3 regions of the Pseudogracilibacillus sp. SO30301A genome follow, and region 2 is predicted to be linked to each of the others. Evidence: predicted binding sites of a transcription regulator. Region 2 holds the regulator's gene; each other region holds the start of a gene.
The links. The regulator LexA, encoded in region 2, represses DNA repair genes until DNA is damaged. The targets are predictions, from matches to a motif close to CGAACATATGTTCG.

Region 1 (10,807 bases), on a different contig from region 2:
GTTCCAGTACCAGCTCTTAGTACATCTCTCATCATATCGATTGTTAAATAAGCAGTTTGTTTAGAGAAAACCTCCACAGGTTCTGATTCATGTTCATAAATAACATTCCCTTCAGAATCCGTTATCTTTTCAATCATGTACGAAGAAATATAATCTCCACCATTACTAAAAGTTGCAAATGCATTAGTATTTTGCTCCACGGTCATTCCTTTGTCCATTCCACCTAGTGCGAGTGCTGGTTGTTCTTGATCCCCTTTACTTACTTCTATCCCCATTTTCATGAGGAACTGTTTTGCAGGATTCTGATCTAAAATTTTTCTATATACTTCTACCGCAGAAACGTTATAAGAATATGCTAGTGCTTCTCTTGCAGAAACTAAGCCGTAAGAAGCGCCACCATAGTTTTTAGGCCATCCGGAAGGAGATGGGATATCCGCGATTACTGAACCTGGTTGGACAGCTCCCAATTCCATTGCTGGTGCATAAACAGCTAGCGGTTTAATTGTACTACCGGGAGAACGTTGAGCCTTGGTTGCATGGTTATATTGATTATCTAAGCTATCTTCTCTACCTGGAACGAAACTTAATATTTTTCCTGTCTTATTCTCAATAATGACAGCACCTGTTTCAACTTGCTCTATCTTTGGTTTATCTTCACCTTTAATAGGAACGGTTTGATCTGGACCATAATATTGATAATCTTTAGCAACCTTTTGCATTGCATCATACATTTTTTTGTCAATGGTAGAATGAATATGATATCCATTCATACGAAGTGCACGATCGGCTGACATTTTATATTGTTCCCGAAGTTCTTCACTTTCTTCTATTTCCTCCATTGAATATCCATCTTCTTCGGCAAGGATTTCTGTTAGAATTTCTATTGCACGTTCTTCGAGTTCAAACACAACTGCAGGATATTTTTCAACAGGTGAAGCGGATTTTTCCGCGAAATCTTCAACAATATTATATTCGATTGCTTCATTATATTCTTTTTCACTGATAAATTCAGCTTGATACATACGTTTTAAAACCGTCTTCATCCGGTTAATCCCTTGTGCTAAATCCTCTTCATCTTTTAACTCTCCGCCTGATTGAAAGGGAGTATAAGCGTATGGGTTTTGCGGGATTCCCGCTAAAAATGCAGCTTGGGGCAGGGTTAGGTCTTTTGCATCGACACCAAATACTCCTTTGGCCGCTGTTTGTATTCCAGCAATAGTTTGCCCGGAAGCATCTCTACCGTAAGGAACAATATTTAAATACGCTTCTAATATTTCATCTTTCTCAAAGAAGTTCTCTAGCCGCAGTGCAAGCAATATTTCTTTTGCTTTACGCTCAAACGATACTTCATTGGTAAGAATTTGGTTTTTAATAAGTTGTTGCGTTAACGTGCTTCCACCCGTTTTTGTTTCTGAGTTAGAAACTTCTTGATATATTGCCCTTACTATAGCTTTTGGAACAACACCGTTATGCTCATAAAATAACTCATCTTCTGTTGCAACTACCGCTTGAGTGAGTAACTCTGAAACATTTTTTAATTCGATCTCTTCACGGTGTAAATCAGCTCGTATATCCCCTATGTACTTATTATTAGCAAAATACAATTTTGATGTTTCTTCATAATTATAAATATCTTTTTTCATTTCTTCGTAGTCTCTAATTGGTTCATCTTTTACTAAAGAGGCAAAATAACCCGCACCAACTCCGCCAGCAAAAATGACAGTCATGGAGCCAACAATGATAAAAAACAAAATAATATTCCACACTACATCATACGTAATCCTAGACGTCTTTTGAATTTTGCCTTTATTCCAAAGCACTTTTAATTTATCCCCAATATTTTGGAAAAATTGTTTGAAATCCATTCTGAAACCTCCTAAATTCAAGTATTTATTATACCATAGATTAAGAGAATTGTAGCTATAGTTTTATAGCACAGATTAAATTTCCTTAATGTTTATATTTGTAAGTTATGATAAAATTGATATAGCAAAAAGTGGAAAGGAATTGTATGATTTTGTTTAAAAGAAAAGCCTCAAAAATATCAGGGGTAGATGCCATTTCTGAATTAGAAAAGGTAACGATAGGCGATATAGAGCAATGGATTTATATACGTGGTGAAAATTGTCATCTTCCTATTCTTCTGATGTTGAGGGCCAGGAACAGGACAAATTGGTTTTATGAGAAAGTTTCAACAACAACTTGAAAAGAATTTTGTTGTTGTACAGTGAGATCAACGGGGATCTGGATTATCTTATTCAAAAAATATTCCGTTAGAATCTATGAATATTGACCAATTTGTTCATGATACGATAAAGATAACAGAATATATCTTAAAGGCGACTAAACCAAAAAAAGCTTTATTTAGTGGCACATTCTTTGGGAACAATTATTGGTATGTTAGCAATCTCTCGTGCTCCTCAACTATTTCACCGTTACTTCGGGATATCACAGGTAGTCCATGTGACCGAGAATGAAACGTTTTCCTATACACATGTACTTGAAAAAGCAAAACGAGAGAATCATGAAAAAGCGTATAAAGAACTGCTGAAAATAGGTCCCCCTCCATGGGATGATGTAAAATATGAACGGGTTCATCAGAAATATGTGGAAGCATTTGGTGGTGGAATTACTCGTGACGGAAAGATGGTAAATAAGATACTGTTAAGTTTGTTTACAAGTAAAGAATATACATTACTCGACTGTTTCCGATATTTTAAGGGGATGTATTTTAGTTTAAATAATTTACGAGCGGAAATGAGAACAGTAGATTTAAACGAACAAGTGGATCGGATTGAAATACCTATTTATTTTTTAATGGGAAAATATGACTTAACGGCACCATATGAACCAACAAAAGGCTTTTTTGAACGTATTGATGCCCTGAAAAACAGTGGATTTTGTTCGAAAAATCTGCCCATACTCCATCGCTTGAAGAACCAGATAAATTCAGGAAAATCATTATGAGAGAAACGAATCGTGATTAGATGTAGTAATTTAATTTTGAGTGTATTAGTTGCTTTTAGATTTAATATATGTTTAAAATAATTCAACAATACTAATTTGCGAAGAACGACCGAGAGTAGTAATGCAAATCCCTTTTACAGAGAGCTGGCGGTTGGTGAAAGCTAGTAAAATTTGCATGCGAAGTACAGTCTGGAGCGATCTTATTATTATAATAAGACGGTGGAGTCATCGTTAACAACACCAAGTGGTAGATGAATTGTTCATTTACAACAAGGGTGGTACCGCGAGTATAAATCCTCGTCCCTTTTTTTAGGGATGGGGATTTTTTGTTTTCATTTATAAGAATTTAACGGAGAGTGATAAAAGTGGATATTTTACAGGACTTAAAGGACAGAGGATTAATTCAACAAACAACGGATGATGAAGGTTTACGAAAACATTTGGCCGAGAACCAAGTGACCTTATATTGTGGTTTTGATCCAACGGCAGATAGTTTGCATATTGGACATTTAATGCCGATTACGATGTTAAAACGATTCCAGTTAGCAGGTCACCGACCGATTGCTTTGATCGGTGGGGGAACAGGAATGATTGGAGATCCTAGCGGCAGAACGAGTGAGCGTTCCTTAAATGAAGAAAATGTTGTTCACGGTTTTTCCGATAGTATTCGGAAGCAAATCGCAGGAATTCTCGATTTTGATAATAGCAATAATGCAGCGATCGCAAGAAATAACCACGATTGGCTTGCAAATTTAACGTTTATTGAATTTTTACGTGATGTTGGTAAGCATTTTACAGTAAACTATATGTTAGCTAAAGATGCTGTTGCTTCACGAATTGAACATGGTATTTCTTACACGGAATTTAGTTACATGCTTCTTCAATCATATGATTTTATGAAATTATATGAGGAGGAGAATTGCTCACTACAAATTGGTGGTAGCGATCAGTGGGGGAATATTACGGCAGGTATGGAATTTATTCGTCGTACTCGTGAAGATGAAGAAGCAAAAGTGTTTGGTTTAACAGTGCCACTTATTACAAAAGCAGACGGAACTAAATTTGGAAAAACTGCCGGTGGTGCTGTATGGTTAGATGCTGAAAAAACAAGCCCATATGAGTTTTACCAGTTCTGGTACAATACAGATGATCGTGATGTCATTAAGTTTATTAATTACTTTACTTTCTTAAATCAAGATGAAATTAGTGAATTACAAACTGCAGTGGATGAAAATCCAGGAGCACGTGAAGCACAGAAACGTTTAGCGGAGGAAATGACAAAAATGGTGCATGGGGAAGCGTCGTTGGATCAAGCAATTAAAATTTCTGCAGCATTGTTTAGCGGCGATGTTAAGCAATTAACGAAAGAGGAGATTGAACAAGGCTTTAAAGATGTTCCGACATATGAACTTGAAAAACAAGATGTGAACTTAGTCGACTTATTAGTTGATGCAAAAATTTCGTCATCTAAACGTCAAGCAAGAGAAGATATTACTAATGGGGCAATTTACATTAATGGTGATCGGAATCAGGATGTACAATACGTCGTTTCGGCAGAAGATCGCTTGGAAGATACGTTTACAATTATTCGTCGCGGTAGAAGAAAATACTTTTTAGTATATTTTAAATAAGTAATAAGCAGCAGGGTGCTCCGCCGCGCCTTTGATCTTGGTGGAAATGCGGGAGAATAGGGGTGCGGTTTTCTCCTGCGCCTCTGTTCTCATTGAAAATGGATGAGAAGAGGCCCGCGTTGCTCTTCCGTGTCCCTGATGCCAGTAGAAATGATTGAGCAGAGATTCTTCGCGACTTGTTCTCTCCGATTACCTTCCAAAATAGGTAGTATACAACGCATTTATCCAGAAAATTTTGATAAGCAGATAAGTTCTAAAGGTTAATAGTAGCACCACCTAGCCTCAAAGGTGTACTTAGTTTTTTAATTCTCCATACTCTTCGCCCAATGTCCACCAATCTTTTGGCTGCGGTCAAGTATAATTCCGGCATCGGTATAGCTCGAGGCACGTAAAATAGCAGTTGCTCCAAAACGGTCTCTAATTGTATCCATTACATATCCGATATCTTTTTGCTTCGGTCGCTCATCAAATAAATCAAGCTGTGTATCCATATCATCTGTTAAATTGGTTAGGGTTACATAGACCCGTCTAATCTTACTGTATCCGTCATAAAATTTATTGAAAAGTTGGACGCACACTTGATGCATTTCCATCGTAATATTTGTTGGAGTACCAATGGAAATAGAGCGGCTGAATCCCCCACCTGTTTCGCTTGAATAACCGATTCCCAAATGAATGGTTCTTCCCGCTTTTTTTGCGGTACGAGCTCTTCGGCACGCTTCTTCGCAAAGGTCAAGAATACAAGTGAGTGCTTCTTTCTTTGTATAATCTCGTAATAGGGAAATACCATGTCCAAAACTTTCTTGAGTAGTTTTTGTAAAATCCCCAAAAACAGGGCTTAAATCAATTCCCCACGCATGCCAATATAGTTGTTCCCCCATGACCCCGAAATGTTTTTTCAAATGAGAAAGAGGAAACTGGGCAATTTGACCAAGAGTGGTAATACCTAATCGGTGTAAATTTCGTTTCATTCGACTACCAATCCCCCAAATTTTTTCTACTGAAAAAGGCCATAACTTATTCGGAACATCTTCATAGGTGCATTCCGCAATTCCACTTTCAATTTTTTTAGCATGTAAATCCATCACTACTTTTGCTAAAAATTTATTATCACCAATCCCAATTGTGCTCGTAATTCCAAAGTCAGTTAATATTGCATCTCGGATTTGAACAGCAATCTCCCTGCGATTTCCAAACAATTTCTCTAACCCATTCACAGTAATCCAAACTTCATCCACCGAATATTGATGAATCGCTTCTTTTGGAGCAAAAGAATTAAGTAATCTAGTAATTTGAAGTGACACGTGCAAATAATCGGCCATATTTGCTTGGACAATATGAATTGCTGGATCGTTTGGTAACTCGAAAAAACGACTGACATTACTAATTCCATGCTTCTTTTTTAATGCAGGAGAAGCGGCTAAGACGATGCTTCCGGGGCGTGATGTATCTCCAACGACTGCAAGCATGACTTTCATTGGATCTAGTCCTCGTTTTACAGCTTCCACACTTGCATAAAAAGAACGCATATCAATACAAAGGACATCATTTTTTGGATAAAGTGAATAATCCATTGTTTTACCTCCAATAATAAGAACGTATGATTTATTGTATGTAAAAAATAAATAATAAACAACAGAAAAAGGAATGTTTGTTCTTGTAAGTTGCTGGAAGTTATGTTAAGATAAGAACAAACGTTCAGGAGGTAAAAGAAAATGATGTGCTGTATAAAAAAAGCTGTGCAAACTGGAAGAAAGGTAAATATTATTTATTTAGCCAAGTCGGGATCTATTTCAAAGCGCACCATCCAAATTATTTCGTATACGGATGATCATATTACTGCTTTTTGTTATATGCGAAATCGATTAAGAACGTTTAAAATAGCAAATATTTTGGCGGTAGAACAGAGCCAGCAGAAGTTGGAGGCATATGCATGATGAAAGTACATGACCGTGGAACGATGAAATGGGTATCATTAATGTTACCCGAACATGTTGAGATGTTAAAAGAAGTTTTTGTTGAATATAAAGAAAAACCAATTCTTGATGAACAAAAAATGATAGAGATTGATCAAACATTAAAGTTTGCATTAGAACATCAAGTGGTAATTGAAATGACATATTATCATGATGGTGAATTTTTAACCTTGCGTGGAAGGCTAGATAAAATCGATCAATGGAGAGGGTATATTGTGTTAAAAAATGAAGATGGGTTCCATGTTTCGTTATCTAGTATTGTTGATGTAGAAGTATGTAATTAAGAGTCCGACCGCCCTGCAGATGGAATTTTTATATTGTGGTAGCTTGCGTGAATTATGCGTACCCTTGCGAAGGTTTTTTTGCTTGTTAGGGCATGCAAGATGTACCCGCGTTCCTCTATGAGAGATTTCTGCTTATCAGAGTCACGGAAGATATTCTTGCGTAATTCAGCGAAGGAGTTTCACTTAGAGGTCACGCAGGCATTTTCTTATTTGTTCAACCCGATTAATATATCCAAATCTAATGTAATTTCGGCGGAATCTTGTTCAATAAATGAGTTAATCCGCGAGCGATTAGCTGACCAGGTAAGAGGAGTCATTTTTACCAAATTCTCACGATCTGTCTTGGTTAAAATCTGTGAATTGGTTACTTGTTGAATAGCTAGAAGTTGAAAGTTTTTTTCAAAAAGAGATACAGTATGGTCATTTTTATAGTCGCTATTTTTCTCATCAATAAAAAGTGCTTCTCTTAGTTCTTTAAGATAATTGGGACGGGGGACTGCTTTAATAACGAGTCCATCCTGAACTAAAATTCTTTTAAACTCACCATAATTAGCGGGGGATAAAATATTAAGAATGACGTGAAATGATGTATCTGTAAAAGGTGTTCTCGCTAAATCGCCAACAAACCAAATAAAATCAGAATAATTTTTGGTAGCCATTAAAATGCCTTCTTTAGAAAGATCAAGACCCACTCCAGTAATAATATTATTTTCTTCAATTTGATCTATAATTGAATGTAGATGCGATCCCTCCCCACACCCGAGATCCGCAATTATAAACGGGTTGGTCAAAATAATATGTTCTTTAATAATTTGTGCCACTGCCTCATGCAAAGGGGAGTATAGCTTACTTTCCGAAATGAGTTTATACCTAGTCTCAAACAAATCTTTACCGTAATTACTTTTGACAGAACGGGTCATAAAATTAATATATCCTTGTTTGGCAATGTCAAAAGTATGATTATTTGTACAGACTACACTTGAAAGGTTTACCACTTTAATAGATTGATCACAAAGTGGACATTTAAAATTTGTCTTAAACTTATTAATTAAATTTGTACTATTTACTTTTTTAGACATATCATTTAGTCCTTTCTCAACGCAATAAATGAAAAAGATTATTTAATACGTACTATACAACTTCCCTTACAGCAAAATCAAATATCCGTAATAATGAGAAAGTAGGTAAATACATTGGGAAAGTACATGATCGTGTGGAACGGTGCAATTTTTTCATGTCCTAAGGAAGTTGAAAATCAACCTCAATAACATTCTCAGCGAACAGTTAGCTTTGTACCTTATGGAAAATAATTATGATAATCAAACTAACTCAACAACTCAACAATAGTGAATCACTTCTCAAAGTTTGTTGTTGTTTTCGATAAATGTCTGTGATGATGAAATAATAAAGGATAAGACAAATTACTTTTAATTCGAGATAATTTGCTAGATACTAGAGATAAGAATATGCAACAATTAACTGGAGGCATAAAAAATGCTTACAATTGCTGGACATCATCATATTTCAATGATTACTAAAAATGTACAGCGAAACGTTCATTTTTACCGTGATCAATTAGGCTTACGGCTCGTTAAAAAAACAGTCAACCAAGAAACTCCATCAATGTATCATCTTTTTTATGGAGATGAAACAGGAAGCCCGGGTACGAGCCTTACATTTTTTGAAATGCCATTTGTTGGATCAACATACAGGGGAACAAACGCAATCACTAGAATAGGGTTACTAGTAAGAGATGACGAAGCGCTCACTTATTGGAAAAATCGTTTTGAACAGTTGAAAATTTCGCACGACAAATTCATCAATTATAGCGGGAGAAAAGCATTGCCATTTCAAGATCCGGACGGGCTAGAACTTCTACTAATGGACGGATCTGGAGAAGAACTTCCTTCCTTTTGGAAAACGTGGGAAAATTCTTCTGTTCCTAAGAAATATCAAATTTTGGGGATGGGACCGGTGGAGATGACGGCTAGGCGCCCACAGAAATTAATCAACATGCTCGAAAGCTTATTCGGTTATGAGAAGGTAGGAAACAAAGAGCAAGAGGCTAGATATCAATCTGTATTGGGAGCTCTTTACAGTGAAATTGTCATAAAAGAGAAAGATGGAGAGACGGAAAAACCAGGAAAAGGGAGTATTGATCATCTGGCAATTCGGGTAAAAGATGTACAAGAAATGAAAAAATGGGAAATGAAAATAAAAGAACGCGGATACCCTGCTACAGACATAATTGATCGTCATTATTTTCATAGTCTATATTTTAGAGATGCAAACGGGATTAAATTTGAATTAGCGACAGATGGTCCTGGATTGCATATCGATGAGGAGCTTGAGAATTTAGGAGAATCATTAACTTTGCCACCATTTTTAGAAGAAAAACGCCAAGATATTGAAGTGAAATTAACACCAATAGAATGCAGGAGGAAAATATGAACTTAAAAGGAATTCATCATGTAACTGCAATAACGAGCAGTGCAGAAAAAAATTACGATTTTTTCACGTACACATTGGGAATGCGTCTCGTTAAAAAGACAGTGAACCAAGATGATATTCAAACATACCATCTATTTTTTGCTGATGATAAGGGTAGTCCAGGGACAGACATGACATTTTTTGATTTTCCAGGAATTCCACAAGGAGTCCACGGGATTAATGAAATAGCAAAAATATCCTTTCGCGTTCCAAGCGATGTTGCATTGGAGTATTGGATAAAACGATTTGACCGTCTAAAAGTTGAGCACACGGGAATTGAAGAACAGTTCGGTAAAAAACTTATCTCATTTACCGATTTTGATGATCAGAAATATCAATTAATCTCAGATGAAAATAACGAAGGCGTGGCATCGGGAACACCGTGGCAAGATGGCCCAATTCCTCTAGAACATGCAATAACAGGACTCGGTCCAATTTTTGTACGTATTGCACAGTTCGATTATTTTAAAGAAATGCTTGAGAAAGTTTTTTCTTTTAAAGAAATTGCCAAAGAAGGAGATTTTCATCTGTTTGAAGTAGGAGAGGGTGGAAATGGAGCGCAAGTAATTGTGGAACACAATGTAACAATGCCTCCAGCTCGTCAAGGTTACGGCACTGTTCACCATGCAGCATTCCGCGTAGATAACCGGGAAGAACTAGCAGAATGGGATACACATATACGAAAATTTGAATTTCAAACATCTGGGTTTGTAGATCGGTTCTTTTTCGGATCCTTATATGTCAATGTAGCCCCACAAATATTATTCGAATTTGCCACAGACGATCCAGGATTTATGGGAGATGAACCGTATGAAACACTCGGGGAAAAATTATCGCTCCCACCATTTTTGGCACCGGAACGAGATAAAATTGAGCAGTTAGTTCGTCCAATCGACACGATAAGAAGTACGAAAAAATTTGAAAAAGAGTACGAATAAAAAATGGAGGTGAGCTAGCAAGCTTACCTCTATTTACCATATATGAACCATCACCTGAATATACGATTGCACGATAATATAAAATACAAGAGCGTACTTCCAATTGAATTTTAATCCGTTTGTAAACAAGCTCAAACCATTAGAGGCACTGAGCACAATAACAGGCATAATTACAGGTGAAATAAGAATTGAAATTACACTTCCAGATGTAACGGCAAGCACAATCAGTTCAGGTGGATATGGTAAATTCATGCTACTTAAAATCCCGGCAACAAGAACCATTACCGTTAAAGGACCTAAACCGAAAAAACCTAAAATAATGACGATAAACGGTAATAAAAAGAGCGGATTAATAATTGGAAAATACTCTTGCATAACATTAAGACCAATCACAACAGTACCTGCAAACTCTGTTTGTCTTAGTCCGAATATCAACACTCCGACAGTGAGCATAACATTTAATTGATATGCTTGGTTAAGCATACCTTCTTGGAAGTAATCTTTTGCAACACCAAATAGTT
Region 2 (10,807 bases):
ATGGCAGCACGTAAATAGTCACTAAATACGAAAAATGTTCCGCCATAAACTTTTAAACCACCGTGTAAAGCCATTCCATTTAATGCTGCACCCATAGCAAATTCACGAACACCAAACCATATATTTCTACCAGTATAGCTTGCTTTCGTAAAGTCACCGTCATCTTTAATCATCGTATTATTTGAACTTGCTAAGTCAGCACTACCACCAAATAAATTTGGAGTTGACGTTGCGAGTGCATTAATAGCATCACTTGAAGCTACTCTAGTAGCAAGTTTATCTTTTCCAACTTCATAACGAGGTAGATTTTTATCCCAATCCTCTGGTAACTTATTGTTTATTGCTAGTTCAAGGTCGGTGGCAAGTTCAGGATAATTATGTTTATATTCATTAAATAATTTATTCCATTCTTCTTCTAATTGCGCACCTTTTTTAACTACTTTTTCTTCAAAATTATTGTATACATCTGTATCTACATAAAATTCATCATGTTCCCATTTATAATATTCTTTTGTTAGTTTAACTTCTTCTGCTCCTAGTGGTGCTCCGTGAGAGGCTGATGAATTTGATTTATTCGGTGAACCATATCCGATAATTGTTTTTACTTCTATTAATGTTGGTTGCTCCGTATTTTCTTTGGCTTTTGTTATTGCCTTTCTAATTTCGGCAAGGTCATTACCGTCTTCAACACGGATTACTTCCCAGTTATAAGCTTCAAATCGTTTTTGTGTATTATCAGAAAATGAACGGTCTAAATCTCCATCCAAAGAAATATCATTAGAGTCGTAAAGTACAATTAATTTTCCTAAACCTAAGTGACCAGCTAAAGAGGCTGCTTCGTGAGAGATACCTTCCATTATATCTCCATCACCAACTAATGAATATGTATAATGATCGATAATATTATAACCATCTTTATTATATTTTGCAGCAAGATGAGCTTCTGCCATAGCCATTCCTACAGCCATTGCGACACCTTGTCCTAAAGGACCTGTTGTTGCCTCCACTCCATCTGTATCTAAAACTTCTGGATGTCCTGGAGTTCTTGATTTAAATTGACGGAAACTTTTAAGATCTTCTATAGTGACATCATATCCTGACAAATGAAGAAGACTATATAATAGCATAGAACCATGACCTGCTGAAAGAACAAAACGATCACGGTTAAACCACTTTGAATTTTTGGGATTGTGGTTCATAAAATCGGTAAATAACGAATAAGTCATCGGAGCCGCACCCATCGGTAAACCTGGATGACCTGAATTTGCTCTTTCAATTGCATCAATGGATAATGTACGAATAGTATTAATTGCTTTTTGTTCAATTTGTGATAACATGCTATCTTCCTTTCAAGTAATAAATTTATTTAAATTTTTTATTCTTTTTTAATTTCTTTACTTTTTCAGGTGTAACATCTTGTCCTTCTGGATCAATAACAGTTAAATTACTTATTTGATTTGTAAAAGACTGTCTAATATTATGGAGATATTCCTCTCTAAGTTCTTTTTGTTCTTTTTGTTCTTTATCTGTAAGTCCTTCTGCTTTTGATTTATTTGCGAGGTAATTAATTCGGTTTAATTTTTCTTTTGACATCATCATGATCACCTCATTACTACTATTGTACTTAATTTTTTAAAATTAGTAAAAAATTAAACGAAATCTACATACTCTTCTATATTATGCTTTAGAGATAACTCTTTCAAGTTTAAACATTTATAAGCCTAAACAGGGAACTTATGTTTGACTTTTATCACTGAAATGGTACTATAAGAGTAATAAGAAAAAGTGAGGTGCTCCCTATTGAAGAAACTCTCTGAAAGACAACAAATGATATTTGATTTTATTAAAAATGAAGTAGAAACAAAAGGTTATCCACCTTCTGTACGAGAAATTGCAAAAGCGGTTGGACTTGCTTCAAGTTCCACTGTGCATGGTCATCTAGAACGAATTGAAAATAAAGGATACATAAGACGAGACCCGACAAAACCTCGGGCAATTGAAATATTAGACCAGTCCGATAATCATATAGTAAAAGATGCTGCAAGATATGCGCCGGTAATTGGTAAAGTAACCGCTGGGTCGCCAATAACTGCAATTGAAAATATTGAAGAATACACCCCTGTTCCCAGTTCTATTGCACACCAAAGCGACAATTTATTCGTGCTTGAAATTGAAGGGGAAAGCATGATCAATGCTGGCATTCTTAACGGTGACCGAGTAATTGTTAAACAACAAACTACCGCAGAAAACGGTGATATAGTAGTAGCAATGACCGATGAAGATGAGGCAACTGTTAAACGATTTTTTAAGGAAAGCGATCATATTCGTCTCCAACCTGAAAATGATACGATGGAGCCGATCCGTTTAAAGTACGTTTCCATATTAGGTAAAGTCGTTGGATTATACCGTAATTTTTAATTATCATGAAAAAAGCTAGAGATTATTCCCTAGCTTTTTAAAATTACTATTTTAGTGCGTGTTCAGATGAAAAGGATTGAGGTCGTCTAGGAGTGATATGTGCGTTTTTCAGTAATGCCGATACTAGTACATCCTATGCTCCGGTCGATGACGTCACGTCCTCTGACCTCTGACGTCATCGACACTAGAGACGTCTCCTGTACGTCGCAGTTTGAGACGCCGTAGCTTTGAATTGCGGAGTGTATGCAGTTAATACGAGCAGAAGCTCTTTTGCGCTGGAAAAGTTGATTGTTTTTCCAAGAAGTGGCAAAATCAAGTTAACAACCTTAAGTGGCGACTTCTGCGTTGCCCACAACAGGACGTGGGGTTTTTTAGCAGAATTTCCACCTATGCAAATTGTCATTTTCACCGGATTTTCTGAACATCTTTTACAAGTTCTTTCGAGAATTCAAGTTGGTCTTTTTCGATCAATTTTTTTATGGTTTCCGTAATTGCAATCTTCACATGTGCATAGGTTAATCCTCCCTGCATGAAAGCAATAAAAGGAGGTTTTATTGGGCCGTCTATCGACAATTCAATACTAGATCCTTGAATAAATGTACCAGCAGCCATAATTACTTTTTCGTCATATCCAGGCATTTCACTTGGATAAGGTGCTACATATGAATTAATCGGAGAATTTTCTTGAATGGCTTGGCAAAAAGCAATCATTGATTCTTCATTTCCAAATGTAATGGTTTGGATGATATCTGTTCTTTTCTCATTGAAAAATGGAGTAGATTTAATTCCAAGTAAATCAAGTAAGCGAGATGTGAAGATTGCACCTTTAAGTGCTTCACCAACAATATGAGGTGCGAGAAAAAAACCTTGGTACATTTCCTGTAACATTTGTAAGGTTGCTCCTGCTTCTTTTCCAAGTCCCGGAGCTGTTAATCTGTTTGCAGCCTTTAATACTAATTCCTCTTTTCCAACTATATATCCTCCTGCACGTACAAGCCCACCACCGGGATTTTTAATTAAAGACCCAGCGATTATGTCGGCTCCAACATGGAGAGGTTCTTTCTCTTCAACAAATTCCCCATAACAATTATCAACAAAGACAATTAAATCTTGATTAATTTGTTTTACATACGAAACCATTTTTTCAATTTCAGCAATTGTAAAAGATGGTCTATCTTCATACCCTTTGGAACGTTGAATGCCGATTACTTTTGTTTTTTTATTAATCGCTGATTTAATACCATTATAATCTATTGAACCATCATTTAATAAAGCAACCTCCTGATAAGATATTTGATAATCTTTTAATGATCCTGGACTGTTCGCTCTTTTTCCGATAACTTCTTCTAACGTATCATATGGACTTCCTGTAATATACAGTAATTCATCACCAGGGTATAATAAGGAAAATAAAGTTGTTGCAATCGCATGAGTTCCTGATACTATTTGCGGTCTAACAAGTGCATCTTCACCTCCAAATACGCTGGCATAGATCGCTTCCAGTCCATCACGTCCACTGTCATCATAACCGTAACCATCCGTTGAATTAAAATGGTAATCACCAATTTGTTCAGACTTAAAGGCATCAAGCACGCGTTTCTGGTTTCCTTCAACCATTTTATTTACTTGATCAAAAATTGTCGCACAGTCTGTTTCAGCTTGTAGTACTAAATTGTTTAGCATTTATTTATCTTCTGCTCCTTTACAATATGCCAATAAAGGGTGGTCTTCGCGGATAAACCCTTCTACATCATACATATTCGTTTCTTCATTATATTGTTTTTTTGTCACGATTGATTGTATTCCAAATTGATTCATTACCCTTCCATCAGCAGGTGAAAGGGATAATGAATAATATATCCACTCTTGTTTTAATATCTCCTCTATCTTTATTAATAAATTTTCGCGATCTGATTTTTTATATGCACTCATTACCATATACGGATGCTGAGTAGCAAAAAAGTCGTCATGAAGTAAATCTGCTTTATTGTACAAAGTTAACATTGGAATTTGATCAGCATCAAGTTCATGAAGAATTTCCTTAACTGTTTTCTGATGCTGTTCGTTACCTTCGTGAGATGCATCTACAACATGGAGTAAAAAATCAGCCTCTGTTACTTCTTCTAAAGTAGACTTAAAAGCGGCTATTAAAGAAGTAGGTAAATCTTGTAAAAACCCTACTGTATCCGTGATCAGACATTGAAAACCTGATGGTAAATGAATTTTCCTCGTTAATGGATCAAGTGTAGCGAATAATAAATCTTCTTCTAAAGCTGATTCATTTGTTAAACGGTTAAAAAGAGTTGATTTTCCTGCATTTGTGTAACCTACAATTGCAATTTGAAATACTTTATTTAACTTTCTTCTTTTGCGGTACTGTTCTCTTTGCTTTACAACATCTTTTAAACGTCTTTTAATTTCATCAATACGTCTCCGGATATGTCGTTGATCCGTCTCCAATTTTGTCTCACCCGGGCCTCTTGTACCGATTCCACCACCTAATCGGGATAAAACTAACCCCATTCCATGCAACCTTGGTAACATATACTGTAATTGTGCGAGCTCTACTTGGAGTTGTCCTTCTTTTGTTTTTGCTCTGCTGGCAAATATATCTAAAATGAGTTGGCTACGGTCAATTACACGAACTCCGAAATAATCATTTAAATTACGTAACTGTCCGGGAGATAGTTCATTATTGCTAATAACAAGTTCGATATCATTTGCTAAAATAAGTTGTTTAATTTCTTCTATTTTTCCTTGCCCTACATAAGTAGAAGAATGAATTTGTTCTCGGTTTTGAACTACTACTTCTTTTACTCTCCCGCCAGCCGTATGACATAACGATTTTAATTCTGCTACAGAAGATTCAAAATGATAGTCCGTCTCCGTACTTTTTTTAACAGCCATAATTAAAACATTTTCATTTGCCAAATAGTAACCCTCTTTTCAGATAAAATTGCAATTAATAATAGTCTTTTTATACTATGATATTAATTTTCAAACTGTATATCTTCCGCTTTTAATTCCAATAAATCTTTCATCGTATAATCATTTACACTTAATAATCTGATTGCTTGCATACGGATGCTTTTCTCAATAACATTGCGTACATATCTTGCATTTGAAAAATGGGAAGTATTGTAAGTAGTTTGTTCTCTTAAATGTGCACGAAGCTTCCAAATCGCTTTATCTGATAGTTCATATTCTCTTTCAGCTGCCATTTGAATCGCAATTTCAATCAATTGATCCAAACCATAGTCATGAAAAGGAATATGAAAAGGAAATCGGGATTTTAATCCAGGGTTTAAAGATAAAAAACGATTCATTTCCTCTGGATAACCTGCTAAAATTAAGAGAAAATCATTTTGATGATCCTCCATTTGCTTCACTAATGTATCGATTGCTTCCCTACCAAAATCTTTATGCCCACCACGAGCTAAGGAATAAGCTTCATCTATAAATAATATACCACCTAAAGCTTTTTGTACTAAATTGCGCGTTTTTTGTGCTGTTTGACCAATATATTCCCCTACTAAATCTGCTCTTTCCGCTTCAATAAAATGGCCTTTTGATAAGATATTTAATTTATATAAAACTTTTCCTAATTCTCTGGCGATCGTCGTTTTACCTGTTCCTGGATTTCCTTTAAAAATCATATGAAGCACTTGTTTATTAACAGATAAACCCATTTGCTCTCTTTTACTATTCATTACTCTTGTAGCGTATATTTCTTTAATAATTTCTTTAAAATGCTTTAAGCCAACAAAAGATGAAAAATGATTATCAATTGTTTTTAATTCTTGATTATTCTTTAAAATATAAGGTGTTTGTTTTTTTGTACTATTTTTATTCTGCTCACGTAATATAATATTAATTTTCCCGTTATCGTTGTGAATCATTTGCGTATTCAAATTATCACCCCTCGCACTTTTAGTATACGACAGAAAGTATTATTTGTGATAAATGCCCAGAAAAAAAGCGAATCTCAAAACGAGAAAATCGCTTTTAAATTCCCGAAATTATGGGTAATGAGTATGTAAGTATACAAGAGCCAGGGGTGGTGAAATTTATTCTTTATTATCAATTTCTATATTTTTTGATGGTGCAAATGTAGAAATTGCATGTTTATAAATGAGTTGTTGTTTTCCTTCAGACTCCAGTAATACTGTGAAGTTATCAAATGCTTTAACAATCCCCCTTAATTGAAAGCCGTTTGTTAAAAATACCGTTACAGCAACCCTTTCTTTTCGAAGCTGATTTAAATAATGATCTTGAATATTGACTGGTTGAGCCATTCTTTCTCCTCCTCATTTTCTATCTATATTTTTAAGAAGACCGAGGTCTTATTTTAGACCTTAGCTCCTTTTCTAACAAGGTATACTATATTTTTTTGTTATTGCATTTTCAATCGTATGGACTATCGATTGAAATGGGGTATTGTTATAAATGTCAGTCTGAAACCATTCTATGTCCAATTGATTTTTAAACCATGTATATTGTCTTTTTGCATAGCGCCTTGAATTTCTCTTTAATGTTTCAACTGCTATGTTAAAATCAACTTCGCCCTTTACATACGGAATGATTTCCTTATAGCCAATCGCTTTCATGGATTGACAGTTTTCATACCCTTTATTGTACAGGAAAGTAACTTCTTCAATTAATCCTTCAGCTACCATTTGGTCAACTCGTTTATTAATCTGATTATACAGTGTTTTTCGATCCATTTCCAACCCAATTATAATATGATTATAACGAGGACTGTTTTTTTGTTGTTGGTGAATCTCAGTCATCGTTAGACCAGTTGTTTCATAGATTTCAAGGGCTCTAATTACTCTTCTATAATTATTGGGATGGATTTTTTTTGCTTGCTCGTGATCGATTTGCTTTAGTTCTTCGTACAATGCTTGGTTACCTTCTGCTTGTAATCTTTGTTCAAGCTTTTTTGTTTTTTGATTATCCCTTTTTCGATTATTGAAATTATAGTCGTATAAAACAGACTGAATGTATAGGCCACTTCCACCTACTAAAATAGGAACTTTTTCTCTGTCATTGATTTTTTCTATATGTTTTTGTACTAAAGTTTGATATTCTGCCGCTGAAAAGGATTCATCAGGTTCCTTAATATCCAGCATAAAATGGGGGATCCCATTTTTTTCTTGCTCTGTAATTTTTCCTGTACCAATGTCGAGTCCTTTATATACTTGCATGGAATCCCCACTTATAATTTCAGCATGAAAACACTTTGCAAGATCAATACTTAGTTTTGTTTTTCCAACAGCTGTTGGTCCAACAATTACGATGACATTTTTCACGTTTTCTCCCCTGCCATGATACTATTTATAATATGCTTTAAGTCTCCAAATGTATTTATTGATATTTTGTTGTAAAGAGAGCAGAAAATATAAAGTAAGTTCATCATTTACTTCTTTCGCTCTTTTAAAACCAATTTCCTCTATTTCTTCCGTTAATTGTGTAAAGTCGTCGGATAATTGTTCCATCATTTCTTCTTCATCATCATCCGCTGTCGCTTCTTCTATAGTTGCTTCTTTAACATATTTTATCATTGTTGCGTATGGCTTTCCATCCATTGATAAAATATGATCACTAAGACGATCAATATCTTTTTTCCATGTACAATGAAGGTCTTCAAAAATAGGCTGAAGTTGAAATACATGCTCGCCTTTCGCAAACCATTTATAACGATGAAGCTTTACATAAATAACAAAATAATTCGCTAACAACTGATTTAAGAACAAGATTAAATACTGTCGATCCATATTGCACCTCAATCGTTTTTTGTATTTGAACAACCTATATAATAGGTTTAACGACAGATGGCAAATTATTCATTCTACATGATACGTTTAAACATTTTCTCAATTTCATAGTAGGTAAAATGAATAATCACTGGCCTTCCATGTGGGCAAGTGAAAGGATCATTCGTTTTTCTTAAATCTTCTAATAATCGTACCATATCTTGATCAGTAAGGTAATGATTTGCTTTAATAGATCGTTTACAAGACATCAAAATAGCGACTTCTTCTCTCAATTTTCCAATGTTTATTTTCCCTTCTTGGATAATTTGTTCGACAAGATCGCGAATGATTTCCTCTTCCTGTCCTTTTGGAAACCAGCCTGGAAATGCCCGTACTGCATACGTATTATTCCCAAAAGGTTCTAAAAACAAACCGATTTGTTGTAACTGATCATAATTGTTTTCTATAAATGTCTTTTCATTCGTGGTAAATTCAAAAGTAAGTGGAAACAATAATTGTTGTTGTTCTGTTCCATTTGGTTTTGCTAATTGTTCTTTATAAAATTCATATTTAATTCTTTCCTGTGCAGCATGTTGATCAACCATATAAAAACCATTTTCATTTTGTGCTAAAATATACGTTCCTTGTAGCTGACCAATTGGATACATTGGTGGCACACGTTCTTGCTCGTTGTTGTATCCTTCTCTTTCATTAGTATTTTCATTAAAATCATCTTCAGATTCAGAAAAAGAAATTGCTTCTTGTTCAAGATCATCGTTAGGTTTATCATCTACAAGCCGCTCTTCATGTTGAGGTTCTTTAATATGCTCAGTAACTACTCGTTGATTATGATTTACTTGATTTATTTCAGGTTCTTTAAAAGGAGAGAATACAAATTTCTCTTGCTCTGTTTTTACCTTTTCTTGCATGTTTTTTGGCTTCTCTTCAATCGTTGGAATTAACGTTTGCTTTTTAAAAACGTCCCGAATCATTCGTTCAATTAGAGCGATTAATTCTTTTTCTTTACTAAATCGGATTTCTAATTTTGTAGGATGAACATTAACATCAATTAAAATTGGATCTAATTGAATGCTCATCACCACAATTGGATAACGATGTATCGGAAGTAGTGTGTCATACGCTCGAATAATTGCATGAGATAAAGCAGGACTTTTAATATACCTACCATTTACGATCAATGTTATAAACTTGCGATTTGAACGAGTAATTTCCGGTTTTGCAATAAAACCATCTATTTTAAAATCGAGTGTTTCTTCTTCTATTGCTAACATATTTTTCGCTACTTGCATCCCATATATGCCGGAGATTACTTGAAGGCGATTTCCAGAACCAGGGGATTGAAAGATTGATTTTCCATTATGGATAACGTCAAATCGGACTTGTGGATGGGCGAGTGCATATCGATATATTAAATCAGTTATATGACTTAATTCTGTATGAATTGTTTTTAAATATTTTAGCCTAGCAGGTGTGTTAAAGAATAAGTTATCAACGGTGATTTCAGTACCTTTTCTTGCATCACTTTTTGATTCTTTAATAATTTTACCTGCAACCAAGTACAATTTTGTACCTGCTTCATCGCCCATTGAAGATTTCATCGTCACTTTACTTACTGATGCAATACTTGCTAAAGCTTCTCCCCTAAAACCAAGGGAATGGATATGAAACAAATCAGTATCGAAAGCTATCTTACTAGTTGCATGGCGAAGAAATGCCCGTTTACAATCTTCTTTACTTATCCCATCTCCATTATCAATCACTTTAATTTGTGTTAGCCCAGCTTCTTTTAATTCAATTTTGATTACGGTACTATTAGCATCAACACTATTTTCTATTAACTCTTTAACGACGGAAGCGGGTCTTTCCACAACTTCTCCAGCGGCTATTTTGTTCGCTAATCGTTCCGGGAGTTGCCGTATTTTCAAAAAATCACCGTCCAATCTAGTTCATTTTTTTCTGTAATTTATAAAGCACATTCATTGCGTCAAGTGGTGTCATTTCTAATAAGTTCATTTCTTTCAATTCATTTAAAACTGCTTCTTCTTTTGGTTTTCGTTCTATTTTTTTCTTATTTGCAGGTTCCTCAAAAAATGTCAGTTGTTCTAAATGTGCAGTCGCAGTTTCTTTTTCTTTACTCTCTAATTCATTTAAAATAACTTGTGCCCGCTCAATTAATTCTTCCGGTAAATCAGCTAATTTAGCGACATGAATTCCGTAACTTTCATTGGCTCGACCTTCTTCAACCTTATGTAAAAAAACGACTTTGTCTTCATATTCTTCCGCACGAACATAAATATTTTTCACATGTTCTAATGATTCTTCTAGCTCTGTTAGCTCATGATAGTGTGTGGAAAATAATGTTTTGGCCTTAATATGATCATTTATATACTCAACGATCGCATGAGCGAGTGCCATTCCATCATAAGTGCTTGTCCCTCTTCCAATCTCATCTAATAATATTAAACTTTTATCTGTTGCATTCTTAAGTGCATTGTTTGCTTCCAACATTTCAACCATAAAAGTACTTTGGCCACGAACAAGGTCATCTGCCGCACCAATTCTTGTAAAAATTTGATCAAAAATCGGAATTCTTGCTTCATCAGCGGGAACAA
Region 3 (10,807 bases), on a different contig from region 2:
CTATTGAGGTAGTCTTTAAAAACACTTTACTATTTGTTTAATTATTTTTATAACCGAAATATTACTGAGAAAAAGGACCAATTTTTATACAACGAAAAAAATCACATTTCTCTAAATACAATCCTAAAACCAATCCTAATGCAGTTTTGAGGAAATGTTATAAAACTATTATATTTGAAATGTAATTGTAATAATTTTTTAGACAAAAATGCTGTAGTTTTATGGTATGCTATATATATCTGTTAGTGATTTTGTAGAATTTTGAAGTATGATACATAGTAGATAGCTAATAAATTTTAACGAAGGTGAATTTTATATGATAATAATGAAAGATGTCTCTAAGACATATTCAAATGGAGTAACAGCACTTACTGGTATTAACATCAATATAGAAAAAGGCGAATTCGTATATATCGTTGGACCTAGTGGGGCTGGTAAATCGACCTTTATCAGGCTCATTTATCGTGAGGAAGTACCTACGCAAGGCGAAATAATTATCAAAAATATCAGGACGAATGAAATGAAAAATAAAGAAATTCCTTATTTACGAAGAGAGATTGGTGTTGTCTTCCAAGACTTTAAGTTACTTCCAAGATTAACAGTTTACGAGAATGTTGCTTTTGCACTTGAAGTAATTGAAGAATCTCCGAGATTAATTCAAGACCGGGTAATGGAAGTATTAGATTTAGTTGGATTAAAGAATAAGGCACGCTCATTTCCAGACGAGTTGTCTGGTGGAGAACAACAACGGGTTTCTATCGCTAGAGCAATTGCGAATCACCCAAAAATAGTTATTGCAGATGAGCCAACCGGTAACTTGGACCCGGAAACGTCTTGGACTATTATGCGTATTTTTGAAGAGATAAATTTACGTGGTACGACACTTATTATGGCTACACATAGTAAAGAAATAGTGAACACGATTAAAAAGCGTGTTATTGCAATCGAAAACGGAATTATTGTAAGAGACGAAGATCAAGGGGATTATGGAATATGGTTATGAGATTTAGTACGTTGAAACGACATTTTCGTGAAGGTGCAAAAAATATCTTTCGTAATGGTTGGATGTCTGTCGCTTCGATCGGGGCCGTTACAGTTACGTTGATACTTGTAGGTACGTTTGTTGCGCTCATGTTAAATATTAATGAAATGGCGAATAAAGTTGAAGAAGATGTTGAAATAAAAGTATTGATTGAACTGACAGCGGAAGAGGATGAAATAAAAAATTTAAATAATGAAATAGAAAAAATTTCCGGGATAGATACGATTCGCTTTTCTTCTAAAGATGATGAATTGCAGGGACTCGTTGAAGGTATGGGAGAAGAAGGGCAAGCTTGGGAAATGTTTGAGCAAGATAACCCACTAAACCATGCGTATGTAGTAAAAGCAAAAAATCCACAAGATACAGAAAAGATCGCATCCCAAATTGAAAAATTTGATCCAGTTTATAAAGTTATTTACGGACAAGATGTTGTTCCAAGGTTATTTAAATTCAATAATTATGCTAGAGTGATTGGACTAGCTTTGATTGTAGGTCTTGTGTTAACGGCTGTGTTTTTAATCTCAAACACAATTAAACTAACAATCATGGCAAGAAGTAGAGAAATTGGAATTATGAAGTTAGTAGGAGCAACGAATGGATTTATAAGATGGCCGTTTTTTGTTGAGGGACTGCTTTTGGGAATTCTAGGTTCAATTCTTCCAATTATAGTAATTACAACAGCTTATTATCTAGCTATAGAAAATATTAGCGGACAAACATCATTCCATTTTGTTAAACTGCTTCCATTTAATCCGTTTATTTGGCAGCTATCAGGGATTATATTCTTAGTTGGTGCTCTTATTGGAATGTTGGGAAGTGGAATGAGTGTGCGGAAGTTTTTAAAAGTTTAATTCTAGAAAATATTTATTTATGAATGGTAATAACATTTTAAGTAAGCAAGAGGGGATAATACAACGATGAAAAGATTTAGATTTATTAGTATAATAATTACTTTTGTAATTGCTATGTCAATTGTCGATCATTCTATTTCAGCGGAATCTGTTCAAAAAGTTGATAAAGAAATTAAAGAATTAGAAAAAGAGAAAAGTAAACTGAATGAAAAACAAAACAACATTAATAGTGATAAAAAAGATGTTGAAAATAAAATGGACAAAAATTTAAGCAGCCAAAAATCTGTTGAAGAAAAAGTGAAACAAATTTCGAATGAGTTGGATGCAACGGAAGCAGATATCGAAACAAAGTCTGCCGAGATAGAAGCTACAAACAAAGAGATTAAAGAATTAGAAGCAGAAATAAAACAATTAAAAGCAGAAATTAAAGAGTTGGAAGAAAAAATTAAAAAACGAGAAGCTTTATTAAAAGACCGACTACGTTCTATCCAGGAAACTGGAGGGAATGAAAAATACATAACAGTAATTCTAGGTTCACAGAGTTTTAATGAGTTAATCTCAAGATCTTCTGCGGTAAACTCGATAATGGATCAAGATAAAAGTATCATGGAAGAGCAGGAAGCAGATCAACGAGCATTAGAACAAAAACAAAAAGAAGTAGAACAGAAAAAAGCTGATGTTGAGGAAAAAAAGGCTAAGCAAGAAAAACAAAAAGCAAACTTAGAATCATTAAAAAATAAACTCAATAAACAAAAGTCAGAAAAAGAGAAGCTTAAAGCTCACCTTGAAACAGAATATGAAGAATTAGAAGAGCATAATTTAAGTTTAGAAGACGAGCAACAACTTATTAATAGTCAAGCAGCTGTCGTTGAACAAGCAAAAGAATTAGCAGAGTCCGAAAAAGCAAGATTGGAACAAGAAGAACGTGAACGTGCTGCGGCAAAAGCATCTTCGTCTGAAGGTTCAAATTCACCTGAAGGTTCAAATTCTGCTGGAGACTCAAATTCATCTGGAGACTCAAATTCATCTGGAAGCTCAAAGTCTACTGGAGGCTCAAATTCATCTGGAGGTTCAAAGTCAACTGGAGACTCTCCATCAGCTAAGTCATCTACTGTAAGTAAGAGCGGATTTATTTGGCCAGCATCTGGAAGATTATCTTCTGGATATGGACCTAGAATACATCCAATTACCGGACAAGTAGGTAAAATGCATAACGGTATTGATATTGCAGCACCAACTGGAACATCAGTATATTCAGTATCTGCAGGTGTTGTAGCCTATGCAGGTTGGATGAATGGGTATGGTAACACAATTATGATTTCCCATGGATCTACAACAACGTTATATGCACATTTAAGCAGCATTTCAGTTTCTGTTGGGCAAACTGTAAGTCAAGGACAACAAATCGGTGCTATAGGAAGTACTGGAAACTCAACAGGACCACATTTACATTTTGAAGTACATCCGGGCGGATATAAAAATCCAGCAAATCCAATGGGTTACTTACCTTAAAAATATAGGTTCATAAATATAACTAAATAAGTAGAGACAAAGGATTTTAATTCATAGACAAATCCGAACTATAATTCAAATTTCTATAATAGAAGTTTGTAATAGTTCGGATTTTCCTTTTTCTGCTTTTGTATAATTTTTTGCTAATTGCCATAAACCGTTCAGAAAGTGCTAGGGTTGTTTTCTGCTCTGAACTATTGATTTAAGCAGGCACGGCTCATCAACAGTCAGTGGATAAGTGTTGTGTAATTCCGTAGCAGTAGGTTGATTACTATCCGAATTTACTTTAAAGTATACGCATAGTAAAATTCTACGGTTGAAATAGTTACATACACTATTCTATCCCTGTAATCGTTCGTGTTTAGAGTTAAACATTTTAGGCTCCCCAATTGATACTTAAAGTAAAAGATTCGACAAAGAATTGTAGGAACAAACTTGACCTTTATGGTAAACTATAGAAAGTAACGATTTTCACAATATTTGAGGTGGAAGAATGACTTTTAAAAAGCGTGAGTTAATTATTTTTATTTTAGTTACTTTTGCAGTTGGATTTTTAGGTGCATTTGCTGGTCTGAAATTATTGCAACCAAAAGTAAGTCAACAAGTTGAAATTCCCTTTGTAAAAGAAGGTAATAGTAGTGAGTTAGATGAAGATATGCAAACAATAAAACAAGCGTATGAATTGATTGAACAACATTATGTCGAGGGTGTTGAAGAAAATCAATTACTAGAAGGCGCTATTCAAGGCATGTTAGAAACATTAGATGATCCATACAGTTCTTTTATGAATACTGAAGCGATGGAAAGATTTAATGAACAAATTCAATCGTCTTTCCAAGGGATCGGTGCTGAAGTAAGCATGGTGGAAGGAAAAGTAACCATTGTCGCACCGATAAAGGATTCACCTGCTGAAAAAGCAGGATTACGGCCCAATGATCAAATTCTAAAAGTAGATGATGAAGAACTAGAAGGACTTAATTTGAATGAGGCTGTAGAAAAAATAAGAGGGGAAAAAGGTTCGGAAGTTGTATTATTAGTACAGAGAAAAGGTTCTTCTAAACCTTTTGAAGTGGAAATTGTTCGTGAAGATATACCAATTGAAACGGTTCATAAAGAATTAGAAACAGTTGATGGAAAGAAAACCGGGATTATTGAAATAAGTTCATTTTCTGAAACGACTGCAAATGAATTTGAAGAAATCTTACTATCTTTAGAAGAAGATGGAATTGAAGGACTTGTCATAGATGTTCGTGGTAATCCAGGAGGTTTACTCGATTCAATAGAAGAAATTTTACATTCCTTTGTTCCAGATGACATTCCTTATTTACAAATTGAGGATGGGGAAGGGAAAAAAGACAAGTTTTATACGAATTTAAAAGAGAAAAAACCTTATCCAATTAGTGTAGTTATTGATGAGGGAAGTGCTTCTGCTTCTGAGATTTTGGCAGCAGCAATGAAAGAAATTGGTTATGATATTGTTGGTACGACAAGTTTCGGTAAAGGGACTGTTCAACAAGCAGTGCCAATCGGTAACAAAAAAGAAGAAAGTACGATTAAATTAACGTTTTATAAATGGTTATCTCCAAAAGGTAATTGGATAAATGAAGTTGGGGTAGAACCAACCATAGAGCAAAAACAGCCGGAGTTCTTTTATGCAAATCCAATCCAGGTTGAAAAAACATTAAAACTTGATAATACAGATGAACAAATTAAAAATGCACAAATTATGCTATCAGGTATTGGATATGATACAAAACGAGACGACGGATATTTCGATAAGAAAACGAAACAAGCGGTAATGGAATTTCAAAAAGATCATGATCTTACAGTAAATGGAGAAATTAACGAAGAAACGGCATATGCGATTGAGTCAAAAGTTATCGAGATAATTCGAAGTAAAGAACAGGATTTACAACTACAAAAAGCGTTGGAAGAACTGTATAAATAAAAACATAATAGAAAAATGAAAAGAATGTGTGCAACTTCTGTGAGAGGTAATGTTCCATTAAGATAGCATAAGAGCAGGTGAATGATAATGTTAGAAACATGGCTAATTGAATTGGTTAAAGGTATTGGAAAACTTTTTATAAATCCTTTATTTTACTGGGGAATGCTCCTGTTTGTTATAACAGGATATAAACGAATTCGAAAAGAAAGAACATATTTTGGAATGAAGGTAAACGATATTTTTTCAGAAGGAAGTAAGACCTTCATAGTCTCGCTTTTGTTCAGCATTATCATTTCTCTTTTAGCTATTAGTTTTGGGATTATTATTTCCTTCGAGATAATGGCTGTACTAGTTATAGTGATGTTTATACTAAGTATAACTGGCTCAACTGCGATGTTATCGGCCAGTTATACCATTGGAATTTCGTTTATTTTGCTTTTGATTTTACCGTTTATTGATTTAGGTTCGTTAGATGCCTATGTAAACTATAATAATATTACGGTTATACATTTTATCTCTATTGCTATTTTAACTGGACTGTTTTTACTTGTTGAATCGATATTAATCGGATTTAATAAAAGCAAACAATCTTTTCCTGCTTTAACATTAAGTGAACGAGGAATTTGGATCGGTGAGCATCACCTGAAAAAGCTAATATTTATTCCGTTTTTTGCCTTAATACCAACGGAAAGTATTACTGGAATTTCTCCTTTCTGGCCTTATTTTGAATATGGAAGCCAATCTTTTAGTTTAATCATGTTTCCATTTTTTATTGGCTACCATTATAAAGTGAGAAGTGAACTTCCACAGAAAGCTGCAGAGAAACTGTCACAGTCAACTTTATATTTAAGTTTAGTAGTTTTGACAATTGCAATTGGTAGTTTGTTTTATCCATTTCTGTCGTTTATTGCAATATTTATTGCTTTGATAGGAAAAGAATGGATGACATATCGACACCGGACAAAGGATCGGAAAAGACCTGCATATTTCACTCCATTACATCAAGGAGTCAAAGTACTGACGGTAATACCAAATAGTCGTGCAGATCGTTTAGGTATCTTAGTTGGGGAAACTATATTAAAAGTAAATGGACAAGTCGTCACTAATTCGTCACAATTCTATGAAGCATTACAAAATAGTGGAGCGTTTTTTAAACTTAATATATTAGATTATCAGGGAGAAGTACGGTTTGTAAATAGTGCATTCTACGAGGAAGATCATCACGAATTAGGTGTTATCTTTGCAGAGGATCCAAATTTTTTTCCAATAAAAGCTTCCACAGCAAAATGATATAATAAAGCTTTTAAAAGAAATTACAAGATGTGTAAAAAGTCACAACTTGTAATTTTTTTATTTTATGATGTAGTTAACAATAAAGGAATGATAAGGAGGAGTGCTGTTTTAGCTATTCCAAAAAGACCGGAAGTTGACAATGATGACGTGGAACAAACTGAATTCTCTGTTGGTGATACAGTTGAAGTGAATGTAACGGTAAGAGATGTTATACATCATTTGGTATTTATGATCCAGATATGAATATTGTTGGGCAAACACAAGCAATGCCGGATTATACGAACACATTTTATTTTACTTTTTCATAAACCTGGTACGTATCAAAAATTATGTCTTAAATATTGTAGATTGGCACACCATTTAATGGGTGCTGAAATTATAGATTTGTCATTATAAAAAGAGTTTGATAAATAAACGTATATATGGAATGTTAGTTCGGTAATATGGTACAATTATAATGGTTGAAAATTAATGATAGACTTATATAGATTGGAGTTCTAAATATGGCAGAAAGGTTTGAACTAGTTTCATCTTATGAGCCACGCGGAGATCAACCAAAAGCAATTGAAAAGCTGGTTGAACAAGTAAAAGAAGGAAATAACCATTTAACATTACTTGGTGCAACAGGAACAGGTAAAACATTTACGATATCAAATGTTATTAAGAAGATAAATCGTCCAACATTAGTTATTGCACATAATAAAACGTTAGCTGGTCAATTATATAGTGAATTTAAAGAGTTTTTTCCTAACAATGCTGTAGAGTATTTTGTTAGTTATTATGATTATTATCAGCCAGAAGCATATGTTCCTTCTACTGATACATTTATTGAAAAAGATGCGAGCATTAACGATGAAATAGATAAACTGAGGCACTCGGCAACATCAGCTTTGTTTGAAAGACGAGATGTATTAATTGTTGCGAGTGTATCTTGTATTTATGGGTTAGGTTCTCCAGAAGAATATAAAAGCCAGGTTCTTTCCATTCGGATGGGGATGGAAATTGAACGTGATCAATTATTGCGGAAACTCGTAGACATTCAATATGCGCGCAATGATATTGATTTTAAACGGGGTACATTCCGTGTTCGGGGTGACTCTGTGGAGATTATTCCAGCCTCAAAGGAGGAACACTGTATCCGGATTGAATTTTTTGGGGATGAAATTGACCGAATTAGGGAGGTAGATGCATTAACAGGAGAAATTATCGGTGATCGTGAACATGTAGCTATTTTCCCTGCTTCTCACTTCGTTACTGGTGAAGATAAGATGAAAATTGCAATCAATAGTATTCAAGAAGAGTTAAAGGAAAGGTTAGCAGAATTAAAAGCAGATAATCGTTTGTTAGAGGCGCAACGTTTGGAACAGCGAACGAATTACGATCTTGAAATGATGCGTGAAATGGGATTTTGTTCAGGCATTGAGAACTACTCCCGACATATTACATTAAGGGAGCCAGGTTCTACACCATATACATTGCTCGACTTCTTTCCGGACGATTACCTTGTAGTAATCGATGAGTCTCATGCTACATTACCACAAATTCGGGGAATGTACAACGGAGATAAAGCAAGAAAACAAATGCTTGTTGATCATGGATTTAGATTACCGTCTGCACTCGATAACCGCCCGCTTAAATTTGAAGAGTTTGAAAAGAAAACTGGACAAAAGGTGTATGTTTCTGCAACCCCTGGTCCATATGAAATGGAACATACGAAAGAAATAGTCGAGCAAATTATTCGACCGACCGGGTTATTAGATCCGAAAATCGACGTTCGACCAATTGAAGGTCAAATTGATGATCTCATTGGAGAAATTAATCAACGAATTGAGCGAGATGAACGAGTATTAATAACAACTTTAACAAAACGAATGGCAGAAGATTTAACGGACTACTTAAAAGAACTTAATTTAAAAGTAGCATACTTGCATTCCGAAGTTAAAACACTCGAGCGCATCGAAATTATCCGCGATTTACGTGTAAGGAAATATGATGTAATAGTTGGAATTAACTTGCTTAGAGAAGGGCTGGACATCCCGGAGGTTTCGCTTGTAGCAATTTTAGATGCGGATAAGGAAGGCTTCCTTCGTTCGGAACGTTCCCTAATTCAAACGTCTGGACGGGCAGCGCGTAACGAAAATGGTCAAGTAATTATGTATGCAGACAATATAACAAAATCAATGCAAGTGGCAATAGATGAGACGAATCGTCGTCGTAAAATTCAAGAGGAATTTAACAAAAAGCACGGAATTACACCGAAAACCGTTAAGAAAGAAGTTCGTGATTTAATACGAGCAACCCATGTTGCGGAAGATGAAGAAGTATATACAGATCAAGGTTTAGCGGAAGTTATAAACATGCCGAAAAAAGATCGGGAAAAAGTGGTCGAACAGATGGAAAAAGAAATGCGAGAAGCGGCAAAAGAGCTTAATTTTGAACGAGCAACTGAACTTCGTGATATCATTTTTGAACTTAAAGTAGAAGGCTAATAGGTTGGAAGGATGAAAGCAAATCATGCCTGGAAAAAAAATAAAAATTCGTGGCGCAAGAGCCCATAATTTAAAAAATATTGATATTGATATACCAAAAAACAAATTAGTTGTAGTTACCGGATTATCAGGTTCAGGTAAATCATCGCTAGCCTTCGATACAATTTATGCAGAAGGTCAGCGTCGGTATGTAGAATCATTATCTGCCTACGCAAGGCAATTTTTGGGGCAGATGGATAAGCCGGATGTTGATACGATTGAAGGGTTATCTCCGGCGATCTCTATCGACCAGAAGACAACAAGTAAAAATCCGCGTTCGACTGTTGCGACAGTAACAGAAATTTATGATTATTTACGGTTATTGTACGCGCGTGTTGGTCGCCCTGTTTGTCCAATTCATGGTATCGAAATTTCCTCACAAACTGTTCAACAAATGGTTGATCAAGTGATGGGCTATTCGGAGCGGACGCGGATTCAAATTCTTGCTCCAGTTGTATCCGGAAGAAAAGGTGAGCATGTAAAATTGCTCGAAAACCTACAGCAAGAAGGTTACGTACGTATCCGAGTAGATGGTGAGATGCGTGAAGTAACAGAAGAAATCAAACTTGATAAAAATAAAAAACATTCCATCGAAGTTGTTGTTGACCGAATTATTTTAAAAGATGGTGTGGAAGGCCGTTTAACAGACTCTCTAGAAACGGCACTCCCATTGGGTGAAGGACGAGTCATTATTGATATTATTGGGGAAGAAGAAATTGTCATGAACGAAAGTCATGCATGTCCAGCGTGTGGTTTTTCAATTGATGAACTAGAACCACGACTGTTTTCATTCAACGCTCCATATGGCGCATGTCCGACATGTGATGGACTTGGGACGAATTTAGAAGTCGATCTCGATCTTGTTATTCCGGATTGGACATTATCATTAAACGAAGGGGCAATTGAGGCTTGGGAGCCAATTAGTTCTCAGTACTATCCGCAATTACTAAAAAGTGTTTGTAATCATTATGGAATTGATATGGATATTCCCGTAAAAGATATACCGAAAAAACAGATGGATAAAATTTTATACGGTAGTGGCCGCGAATATATTACGTTTCATTATGTCAGTGATTTCGGCAGAGAAAGGAATAATCGAATTCAGTTTGAAGGAGTTGTTGGAAATATTGCTCGCCGTTATCGGGAAACCTCCTCTGATTTTACACGTGAGTCATTGGAAAAATATATGGCAGAAAATGCTTGTCCTACTTGTGATGGGTATCGCTTAAATACAGAAGCGCTTGCTGTCTTTGTTGCTGATAAACATATTGGACAAGTCACAGAATTATCGATAAAAGAAGCCTATGAGTTTTTCCAAATGCTTGAATTAAATGAAAAAGATGCTCAAATTGCAAAAATGGTCTTAAAAGAAATTAATGACCGACTACTATTCTTGATGAATGTTGGCCTCAATTATTTAACGATGGCTCGCTCTTCCGGAACATTATCTGGTGGAGAAGCACAGCGAATTCGTCTTGCCACACAAATTGGTTCTGCTTTAACAGGAGTTTTATATGTACTAGATGAGCCATCAATAGGGTTGCATCAACGTGATAATGATCGTTTAATCCAGACTATGCAACATATGCGTGATTTAGATAATACGTTAATTGTCGTCGAACATGATGAAGAT

Region 1: a site for LexA is predicted at 6,286-6,299, ahead of SPD89_RS08065 (WYL domain-containing protein). Genes of this name have one in related genera too.
Region 3: a site for LexA is predicted at 7,071-7,084, ahead of uvrB (excinuclease ABC subunit UvrB). Genes of this name have one in related genera too.

The regions. Positions count from the first base shown of each region.
Region 1 covers NZ_JAXHDD010000011.1:80,255-91,061, reverse strand. Annotated here, with positions in the region: gene SPD89_RS08085 (transglycosylase domain-containing protein) at 1-1,865, opposite strand, end outside; gene SPD89_RS08080 (hypothetical protein) at 2,380-2,967, shown strand; T-box leader at 3,060-3,275, shown strand; gene tyrS (tyrosine--tRNA ligase) at 3,333-4,598, shown strand; gene SPD89_RS08070 (DNA polymerase IV) at 4,901-6,172, opposite strand; gene SPD89_RS08065 (WYL domain-containing protein) at 6,314-6,535, shown strand; gene SPD89_RS08060 (YolD-like family protein) at 6,532-6,858, shown strand; gene SPD89_RS08055 (putative RNA methyltransferase) at 7,065-7,937, opposite strand; gene SPD89_RS08050 (ring-cleaving dioxygenase) at 8,353-9,309, shown strand; gene SPD89_RS08045 (ring-cleaving dioxygenase) at 9,306-10,286, shown strand; gene SPD89_RS08040 (hypothetical protein) at 10,320-10,807, opposite strand, start outside.
Region 2 covers NZ_JAXHDD010000006.1:111,766-122,572, reverse strand. Annotated here, with positions in the region: gene tkt (transketolase) at 1-1,337, opposite strand, end outside; gene SPD89_RS05405 (DUF896 domain-containing protein) at 1,363-1,596, opposite strand; gene lexA (transcriptional repressor LexA) at 1,801-2,418, shown strand; gene SPD89_RS05395 (methionine gamma-lyase family protein) at 2,824-4,101, opposite strand; gene hflX (GTPase HflX) at 4,102-5,349, opposite strand; gene SPD89_RS05385 (AAA family ATPase) at 5,409-6,329, opposite strand; gene hfq (RNA chaperone Hfq) at 6,486-6,713, opposite strand; gene miaA (tRNA (adenosine(37)-N6)-dimethylallyltransferase MiaA) at 6,786-7,730, opposite strand; gene SPD89_RS05370 (Dps family protein) at 7,752-8,195, opposite strand; gene mutL (DNA mismatch repair endonuclease MutL) at 8,270-10,120, opposite strand; gene mutS (DNA mismatch repair protein MutS) at 10,137-10,807, opposite strand, start outside.
Region 3 covers NZ_JAXHDD010000007.1:644-11,450, forward strand. Annotated here, with positions in the region: gene ftsE (cell division ATP-binding protein FtsE) at 317-1,003, shown strand; gene ftsX (permease-like cell division protein FtsX) at 1,000-1,893, shown strand; gene SPD89_RS05445 (murein hydrolase activator EnvC family protein) at 1,960-3,405, shown strand; gene SPD89_RS05450 (S41 family peptidase) at 3,899-5,353, shown strand; gene SPD89_RS05455 (PDZ domain-containing protein) at 5,441-6,643, shown strand; gene SPD89_RS05460 (hypothetical protein) at 6,674-6,889, shown strand; gene uvrB (excinuclease ABC subunit UvrB) at 7,150-9,135, shown strand; gene uvrA (excinuclease ABC subunit UvrA) at 9,161-10,807, shown strand, end outside.